Regions from separate parts of the Marinomonas sp. 5E14-1 genome, predicted to be linked through region 4. Evidence: predicted binding sites of a transcription regulator. Region 4 holds the regulator's gene; each other region holds the start of a gene.
What was found. The regulator LexA, encoded in region 4, represses DNA repair genes until DNA is damaged. The targets are predictions, from matches to a motif close to TACTGTNTANNTANACAGTA.

Region 1: a site for LexA is predicted at 1,420-1,439, ahead of ABFY09_RS09900 (PA0069 family radical SAM protein). Genes of this name have one in related genera too.
Region 2: a site for LexA is predicted at 1,302-1,321, ahead of dinB (DNA polymerase IV). Genes of this name have one in related genera too.
Region 3: a site for LexA is predicted at 1,319-1,338, ahead of ABFY09_RS11010 (YebG family protein). Genes of this name have one in related genera too.

Annotation. Positions count from the first base shown of each region.
Region 1 covers NZ_JBDXMW010000009.1:49,203-51,410, forward strand. The annotation lists gene ABFY09_RS09895 (LysR substrate-binding domain-containing protein) at 1-300, shown strand, start outside; gene ABFY09_RS09900 (PA0069 family radical SAM protein) at 309-1,403, opposite strand; gene ABFY09_RS09905 (OsmC family protein) at 1,546-2,013, shown strand; gene ABFY09_RS09910 (DNA alkylation repair protein) at 2,087-2,208, opposite strand, start outside.
Region 2 covers NZ_JBDXMW010000014.1:3,619-5,826, reverse strand. The annotation lists gene ABFY09_RS12550 (hypothetical protein) at 1-151, opposite strand, end outside; gene dinB (DNA polymerase IV) at 228-1,286, opposite strand; gene ABFY09_RS12540 (LPP20 family lipoprotein) at 1,631-2,208, shown strand, end outside.
Region 3 covers NZ_JBDXMW010000011.1:14,619-16,826, reverse strand. The annotation lists gene ABFY09_RS11015 (aspartyl/asparaginyl beta-hydroxylase domain-containing protein) at 1-743, opposite strand, end outside; gene ABFY09_RS11010 (YebG family protein) at 867-1,298, opposite strand; gene ABFY09_RS11005 (mechanosensitive ion channel family protein) at 1,425-2,208, shown strand, end outside.
Region 4 covers NZ_JBDXMW010000010.1:104,530-106,737, forward strand. The annotation lists gene dinG (ATP-dependent DNA helicase DinG) at 1-980, opposite strand, end outside; gene lexA (transcriptional repressor LexA) at 1,050-1,670, shown strand; gene ABFY09_RS10820 (hypothetical protein) at 1,739-2,005, opposite strand; gene ABFY09_RS10825 (DUF6586 family protein) at 2,008-2,208, opposite strand, start outside.

The sequences.
Region 1 (2,208 bases), on a different contig from region 4:
AATGAGATAGGTAAAGGTTCGACAGAAGAAAACGTGCGAATCAGCGGAAGTTTAGCCACCAACAACGCTCAAGCCTTACGCAAAGCCGCTTTGGCAGGCTTCGGTATCGTTTATGTACCTCGCTGTTGCGTCTATGAAGATCTACAGAAAGGCTCTTTACAAGCCATTTTGACCAACTACCAACCACGACAACTTGGCGTCTACGCAATTTACCCACAGACTAGATATTTACCAGAAAAACTTAGGCTACTGATAGAGCATATAAAAAAAGCCTATCAAAACAAGAAAGAGTACTTTTAAAAAAAGTATCAAAACAAAGGCATTTGGTCGCCTTCTTTAGGCGGTACTTTGAATTGTCGACAATCAAGAAAGCTCAGTCGATTACCATCCAGCCCATGTTTTCTTCTGGCCATATGAAAACGCTGACTGATCAAGTCCGCAAACACACCCTCGCCAGTCATACGTTTGCCGAATTGACTGTCGTAAAGCTTTCCACTTCGCATGTCCATAATACGCTGCAATACATGATCGGCCCTATCTGGGTAATGTTGCTTTAACCAATCTTTAAACAATGGAGCTACTTCATGGGGAAGGCGCAACATAACGTAGTTAATAGATTGCACACCTACCTCAGCGGTTGCCGCGACAATCTCTTCTAATTCATGGTCATTAATAAAAGGTATGACAGGCGCAGCCAAAGCACTAACAGGAATACCCGCTTCCCGCAGCGTTCGGATTACCTTCAAACGTGTTGCTCCAGAAGCGGTTCTTGGCTCTAAAATACGCTTTAAATCATTATCCAATGTGGTCACACTGATGGCCACATGAATCAGGTTCTTCTCGGCCATTTGCGCCAAAATATCAATATCACGCAGAATCAAAGTGCTCTTAGTAATAAGGGAAATCGGCTGGCGATGAGCCAAAGCGATTTGTAATAAATCGCGGGTGATTTTCAGCTCCTTCTCAATAGGTTGGTAGGCATCAGTATTAATCCCAATCGCGATCGGCTGGCAACGATAATTCGCGTGAGCCAACTCTTCTTCGAACAAATACGCGGCATTGGTTTTCGCCACCAGCTTTGTCTCAAAATCCAATCCTGGAGATAAATCTAAATAAGCGTGAGTTGGTCGAGCAAAGCAATAAATACAGCCATGTTCACAACCTTTATAAGGGTTAATGGATTGACTAAACGGCACATCTGGCGAACTGTTGCGACTAATGATGCTCTTAGTTCTTTCGTGGCGAACCTCTGTTTTCGGTGACGATGCTTCCAATAAAGCCACATTTTCGTCATTTTCATCCACTTCCACCAAAGTAATGGCAAAACGCCCAGCTAAATTATTGGCTGTACCTCGCCCCTTAATTGGCGAATGAAAAGGATTCGTATTATTTGAAATAGACATAAATAAATCCAACAAATACTGTATATATATACAGTTATTTTGAGCATTTTAAATTCACAATGCAAGGCTTATTCACCTTAATTTCCTGTTAGCATAAAAGGCATTCAATGATTGTTTTTGGTATTTGTTGGAGAAAGCTTTTATGTCAGAATACTTTGCTACTGTGGAATGGAAACGTTATTCACAAAACTTTCTAAACCGGCAATACAGCCGCGCCCATGAATGGAAATTTGAAGGTGGTGTGGTGGTGCCCGCCTCCTCTTCCCCTCATATCGTTCCTATCCCCATGTCTGTTGCTGACAACGTGGATCCAGAAGAAGCCTTTGTAGCTTCTATCTCAAGCTGCCATATGTTGTTCTTTCTCGACTTCGCTTCCCGCAAAAAACTCATCGTAGAACAGTACATAGACAAAGCGGTCGGCACTTTAGCCATTGGGCCAAATGGCAAGCAGATGATGACAGAAGTGGTATTAAAGCCAGAGGTAATCTTTGTTGGAGAAAGGCCAAGCCCAGAAATATTAAAGGCCCTACATCACCAATCCCACGAGGCCTGCTTTATTGCTAACTCAGTGCTGACCAATGTGAGAGTGGATGAGGTCTTTTACAAGTGATGACTTACAAGGCATTAATAAATAATGCGTAAGCGTTTAAAAAAACTACAAATGCAAAATTGAAATATAAGCTTTAAGGGCACGGCTTCACCAATTCAAATTCACAATAGCCGTAATCCGCTCCATTTATTCTCACTGAAACGGCATGCGTTCCTGAGTAATATTGACGAGTTGTAATGACTTTAAAAGGATGCG
Region 2 (2,208 bases), on a different contig from region 4:
AAGGTAAATACAAACTATCAAGTAGGTCTACTAAGGAAGAATCGGCATATAAAGAAGACAAAGTTTGCTCAACTTCAAAGCGCAGTCGATGAGACAAAGAGTCAGGCCGACTCATATGAACGTAATTATATTGATTATGTTGCTTAAACATTTGAACACCTCCCATAGAAGTTATTCTAATGAGTATAGTCAGCCGTACAAAAAACAATCAATATTTACACTGCACATCAAAATTCAAAATTCAATTGCAGCGGTTTTGGAGGGGAAAGCCTATAACCAACACCAATTAAGCGCACTGGACGTAGAGACCGAGAGCAAGCCTGCACCAGCAAAGAAAAAAAGATCTCATCAGTTAATTTGCTTTTAATCGGCTGTTCTATTGTCGTTTGCTTAAAGTTATCAAACTTCAATTTTAAATAATACTTACTTAACTGAGAATCAACGTCTTTACCCGCCATACGTCTTTTTAACTCAGCCAACAGCAGAGGTAGAGCATCTTGACATGCTTTCATATCCGACAAATCTTTATCAAAAGTGCGCTCGACTGAAATGCTTTTTCTTTCTCTAGAAACCTCAACAGAGCGTTCATCTACTCCCAAAGCAAACTGAGACAATCGAAACGCCATACTGCCGAATGCTTTCTGTAACACAGAAAAGTCCTGTCTTTGTAAATCGGCACAAGTATACACACCAAGCCCAGCAAGCTTTTCCTGTGCCACTCGCCCAATTCCAGAAATAGACTTCACAGGAATTCCTGACACAAACTCAAACTGATTCTCCGGCGAAACAACCGTTAAGCCATTTGGTTTTTTCCAATCAGAAGCGACTTTGGCAATAAACTTGTTAGTGGCAACACCAGCAGAAACAGTAATTCCAACCTCTTCAAAAATCCGAGCTCGAATCTTTTCAGCTATTCGAGTCGCACTACCTTGAAAATGCCCTGAGTCCGTCACATCAAGATAGGCTTCATCCAAGGACAAAGGTTCAATAATATGAGTAAAATCATGAAAGATGGCCTGCATTTGCTGCGAAGCTTCTCGGTATTTCGCCATATTTCCAGGAATAACAAGCAACGAAGGGCAAAGTCGCTTAGCTACAGAGGTAGGCATCGCCGATCGAACACCATAAACACGAGCTGCATAATTTGCCGTCGCCAAAACACTACGACGATCCACTGGCCCACCGATGGCAATGGGAATATCTCGCAAACTAGGATCGTCACGCATTTCGATCGCCGCGTAAAAGCAGTCAGCATCTATATGAATAATTTTTCGGGACGTTGGCATTACAACACCAAGAATAACTGTATAAAAAAACAGTATACACTCATTGGTCTGGTAATTTACATAGCCAATAAAAGCAAACAAACCCTCCCACTAAACCCTCATTAACACAAAAGACAATTAGCAGATTTTGCAAAAACCACCTTCAAATGATTTTTTTTACGCAGAAAGCCAAGAAAAGCACCTTTTTACACGAGCAAACATGGACGCTAGAGCGTAAAATGGTTTACATTTTATTGAATGAATTAAAGATATTGAAAAGCAAAGGTATTTTCTGAATAATTTATTTATGATGAATATCTCTATAGTCACATTTGCAGCAAGGACTTCCATTTAAAGGGCACACAATGACACTATCACTACGAATTCTATTAATAACCATGAGTGCAATCATCCTTGCTGGCTGCCAAAACCTTAATCAGCAAGGGTCAACCGAAACATGCACATCTGTTGCGCCTTGTAATGGCAATACTGTGGGAAATATTGGCACCAATACCAATACCAATACTAATACCTACAATGCGCCAACCACACAAAATGGCGCAGTAAATGCCAACAACACCATCGCCGTTATCAAACAAGAACCTATTGTCGTAACAGCGACGGGCTACGCTGCTTTAACAACCAACAAACGCTTATCGAAATCTCAAGCTCGCATAATGACACTGCGTAGCTCTATGCTGGATGCATATAGAAACCTATCAGAGCGGGTTTATGGCCTGAAAATCGACGGCTCTAGCTCCTTGAGCAACATGGTTATTCAAAACGATGAATTAAGAACTTATGTAGATGCCTATCTCGTAGGTGCAAAAGTGGTTTCTCAACGTGAGCATGAAGATGGCACCTTTGAAACCGTAGTCGAAATGGCACTGCAAGAAAACTTCCGCCAATGTGTGACTTCCTCCCAAGGCATTAACACAGACCC
Region 3 (2,208 bases), on a different contig from region 4:
TTGTAGCTGAGGTTAATCAGTTTTCCTAATGGATTGACGGGGCGGTTAAAGTCGCACATTAAAATAAGGCGACTTTCTTCTGTATTGTTTTTGACGAAATGCAGATAGGTTTCATCAAACAAAAGGTCTTTTCCATCTCTCCATGAGTACTGCTCTCCATCGATATTAATAAAGCAGTCATCACTGTTCGGGGTTTCTAGTCCCAAATGATAACGTAGCGAACAAGCAACAGGGTCAAGGTGACGAGTAAGTTCTGAGTTGGCTGGCATGTAAGCAAACATGGCACCATTAATGTTTTTGATCTTACTGAGAATCTCGACTGTTCTAGGACAGCTCTTCTGAGCGGAAATGTGGGAGTAGCCATACCATTTTAAATAAAACTTACGCCACCCGTATTTATGGAAGGTTCTAAAGCCAACGTCATAATAGGCATCTGAACCAAGAGTATTGATACTTTCTAGCTCTCCTTCCTTTTGTAGAGCTAATGCTTCATCTCGTATTACTTCCCAATTAGCTCGTAGCTCATCAAGCTCTTTGTATTGCAAGGTATCAATAATTGGGCGACGGACAGCTTTAGGTGAAAACAAATACAGCAAGCAGTTAAGTGGTGCAAAAATCGGCCAACCTTTTCGTAAATATTCAGTCCAGTTGGCGTATCGAACGCTGCCTCTGTATGTATAAATGTAATACATAGAGCATAGACTGAAGCCCACTAAAAGAATCAATATGACGGCGAGGTACATTTTTTATCCCTATTAAAATACAACTGTTCATTTTATTTGCTAATTATTTACTAATTCGTTCAAAATATGAACCTTTTAATGGGCTTTGTACACATTCCGTTTTTTTATTTGTAAGTTTTATTCCTAGGCGGCATCACTTTCTACGAAATCACTGGTATCGTCTTGATCGAATATGACAGTATTTTCCTCTTCTTCATAGAAGCTTTCTTCATCGGGTTCTATGATTAAGTCTTCTAACGGCTTTTTAGGTGCTGCATCGGCTAAGTCGAGCTGTGTGTTCTTTTCTACATTTTTATCATTGGACTTTTTCGTGTTTGGTCGAGCTTTCTTTTTCGGCCCCAATATATCTAGAAGAGAGTCTTTATTCTCTGCAAGGTACATGGATAAGGCTTCAACTTGGGTTGAGTCATCCATAAGAGAGCTGCTGTCCAAGACTTCATAAAGCCCTTCGGCTGTGTCCAAAAGCTTATCGTAGGCATCAGCTTCCGCTTTCGAAATAAAAGTCATTTTTTCAATTCCATCACGTTCTACAACATATTGAGTAATTACAGGCATAATCCATCTCCGGAAAATAATACTGTATAAATATACAGTATTATTTTCCTTATTGTCCAATGCTTTTGTTTGTTGATTTTGCCAATGATTGTTAAAGTGGCGCTCTTGATAAAGGAAATGGTTTTTATGCAATTCGACTTATCCCAATTGGATTTTTCTGTCGTAACTGAACATATTGAAGTGACGTTAACAGTAGCTTGGGCACTGCTTTTTTACATTGTAAGACGCTATACAAAACGTCTGATTCGTTTAAATCAGAATATAGAACACGATAAAAAGCGCCAGAGAATTAACACGGTAGATAATATTTTCAATCTCTTCTTAGTGGTTGGTTTTATATTAATTTGGTCATCTGAACTCCAAAATATCGCCATTTCAATCGCGGCATTTATGGTGGCGCTGGTTATCGCCACGAAAGAGTTTATCGCTTGTATTGTGGGTGCTTTTTACCGTGCCAGTACAAGACCTTATCAAGTAGGTGATTGGATTCGTATTGCTAATTATGAAGGTGAGGTCACCGACAGCGATTGGCTTTCTACGACTCTGTTTGAAGTCGATTTAAAAGGCGGAAGTTATTCTTATACGGGTCGTACTACCGTAGTGCCGAACAGTGTTTTGCTGGTTCATACTGTGCAAAACCTGAACTATATGCGCCGTTATGTTACTCATAATTTCTCCATTTCACGAAATACAGATGATGTGAATTTATTTGTGATTAAAGAACAGATCTTGGAAAAAATTCGCGAATACAGTGAACATTTCCATGAAGTAGCGATTCGCTACAACAGCTTAATTGAAAAGCGTTTAGACATTAAAATTTCAGGTCCTGAACCTCGGGTTCGAATCACGACGACGCCAGAGGGTTACAACATATTCACTGTGTCTTTGTTCTGCCCAACAGAAGAAGCCG
Region 4 (2,208 bases):
GCATATTGAATAAAGTTGACAATACTTTGTATTTGCTGAGGAATTTTAAGTAAAAGCTGACCTGTTAAACTGACATCATCTGTTAGTTCTTGCTTGAGATTAACAAGATTCTTTTCCAATTGACGAAGCCAAACAATACTCTGCTGCAATCTAACTTCATGACGGAAATGACCAATCGCCTTATCTGGCAAATGATGACCTTCATCAAACACATAAATTGTTTCTTTCGGTGCTGACAAAATCGCACCACCAAGGGATAAATCCGCTAAAACCAAATCATGGTTTGCAATAATTACATCAGCCACTTCAATTTCGGCTCTCGCTTTAAAAAATGGGCACACTGAATAATTAGCACAATTTCGATTCGTACACTGCTGATGGTCTGTGGTTAAACGGCGCCAATCTTGCTCACGAATAACACCTTCCCAATTATCTTTATCGCCGTCCCAGCTACCTTTTTCTAACGCCGCATCCATTTCTTGATACAAAGCGGTATTCACATCATCCGACTGTAAATGCTGCTCAAAAAGCCCTGCAAACATATCATCAATAGCTTGTTCTTCTGAGCTTAAAAAACCCTCTAGATTATTCAAACACAAATACCGGCCTCGCCCTTTGGCTAAGGTATATTTGAAATTCAACTCGGTATGCTCAAGTAGGTCAGGCAACTCTTTGTGGAGAATCTGCTCTTGCAGCGCAACCGTCGCTGTTGAAATGACCAGTTTTAAACCACGTGCTTTCGCAATTGGAATGGCGGCAAGACAATATGAAAGCGTTTTACCGGTTCCTGTTCCAGCCTCAACAACAGCAACATGCTTTTCATCCAGCCTCTCGCCTTCCGTGCCTTGCTTAATATTCCCTAATGTACGAGCGATAGCACCTATCATTTGGCGCTGTCCAGCCCTTGGTTTATGGGACTTCGCATCCAAAGAAGCACGGTATGCGAGTTGAATTTGTTTTTTTAGTTCGTCTGAAAGCATTTATATCATTGAGATTAGTTAAGAATGCTGTATATAATAACAGTTACTGTATAAACAACCAGACTCCTTATGATTAAATTAACCAAAAGACAATCTGACGTACTAGAAACCATTCGTGAATTTATTAATGAAACAGGGTTTCCACCTACTAGAGCAGAAATCGCCCGTCGCCTTGGGTTTAAATCACCCAATGCTGCCGAAGAGCATTTAAAAGCCTTATCAAAAAAGGGGGCGATTGAAATGCTATCTGGCGCCTCTCGTGGGATTCGCCTCATTGAAGAAACCTCCAATGACGAGCCAGAGGACTTAGGCTTACCAATCATTGGAAAAGTTGCCGCCGGCTACCCTATTCTTGCTCAAGAGAACATTGACTCACATGTCAACATTCCAGCCAATATGTTTTCACCTCAGGCGGATTACTTCCTTTCGGTCTCAGGAACCAGCATGAAGAATATCGGCATAATGGAAGGCGACCTTCTTGCTGTTCACAAAACCAATACTGTACACAATGGCCAAGTAGTCGTTGCACGCATCGGTGATGAAGTAACAGTAAAACGCTTTGAGCAAAAAGGCAGCATTGTTCGCCTAATTCCTGAAAACGAAGAATACAATGACATCATTGTTGACCTCGAAAGCGAAGACTTTGCCATTGAAGGGCTGTCTGTCGGCGTAATAAGACAAGGCCTTTAAAAGTTTGTCAGCACCAATAGAAAAGCGAAGCATTTGCTTCGCTTTTCTAAATAACAACTAACGATCAATTAATGCAGAATTTTTGGTCGAAACTCTTCATTATCAAGATATTCAGCACCTTCATCAAAAAAAGACTCATCTGAGTAAACATAATCAATGCCTGCATGAAACATGCACTTTGCCAGTTCGAAGTAACGATCTTTCAAATAAGATCGAGTGTCGTCTGATATTTGCAATGTTGCTAGCGGTGTTGTTTCCTCACCATCTTCACTGGCTGGTCTCAGCACAATATCACCGTTCTCCAGCTCAACAATTTCTAGGTAGGACTCTTTCATATTCAATACTCTGATGACTCTTCTCTAAAACGCAAAATCAACTCAGCTAAATTCGCCAAATAGAAACCCACTGAAGCGCCCGCATCGTTGCCACGACCAATAAGGTTATTACTGCTCATAACTGACACAGTAGCACGACACTCCAACTGAGCAAGGTAAGCCTGCTCCAATTGAGCACACCAAGAATCTTTGCGATCACATAA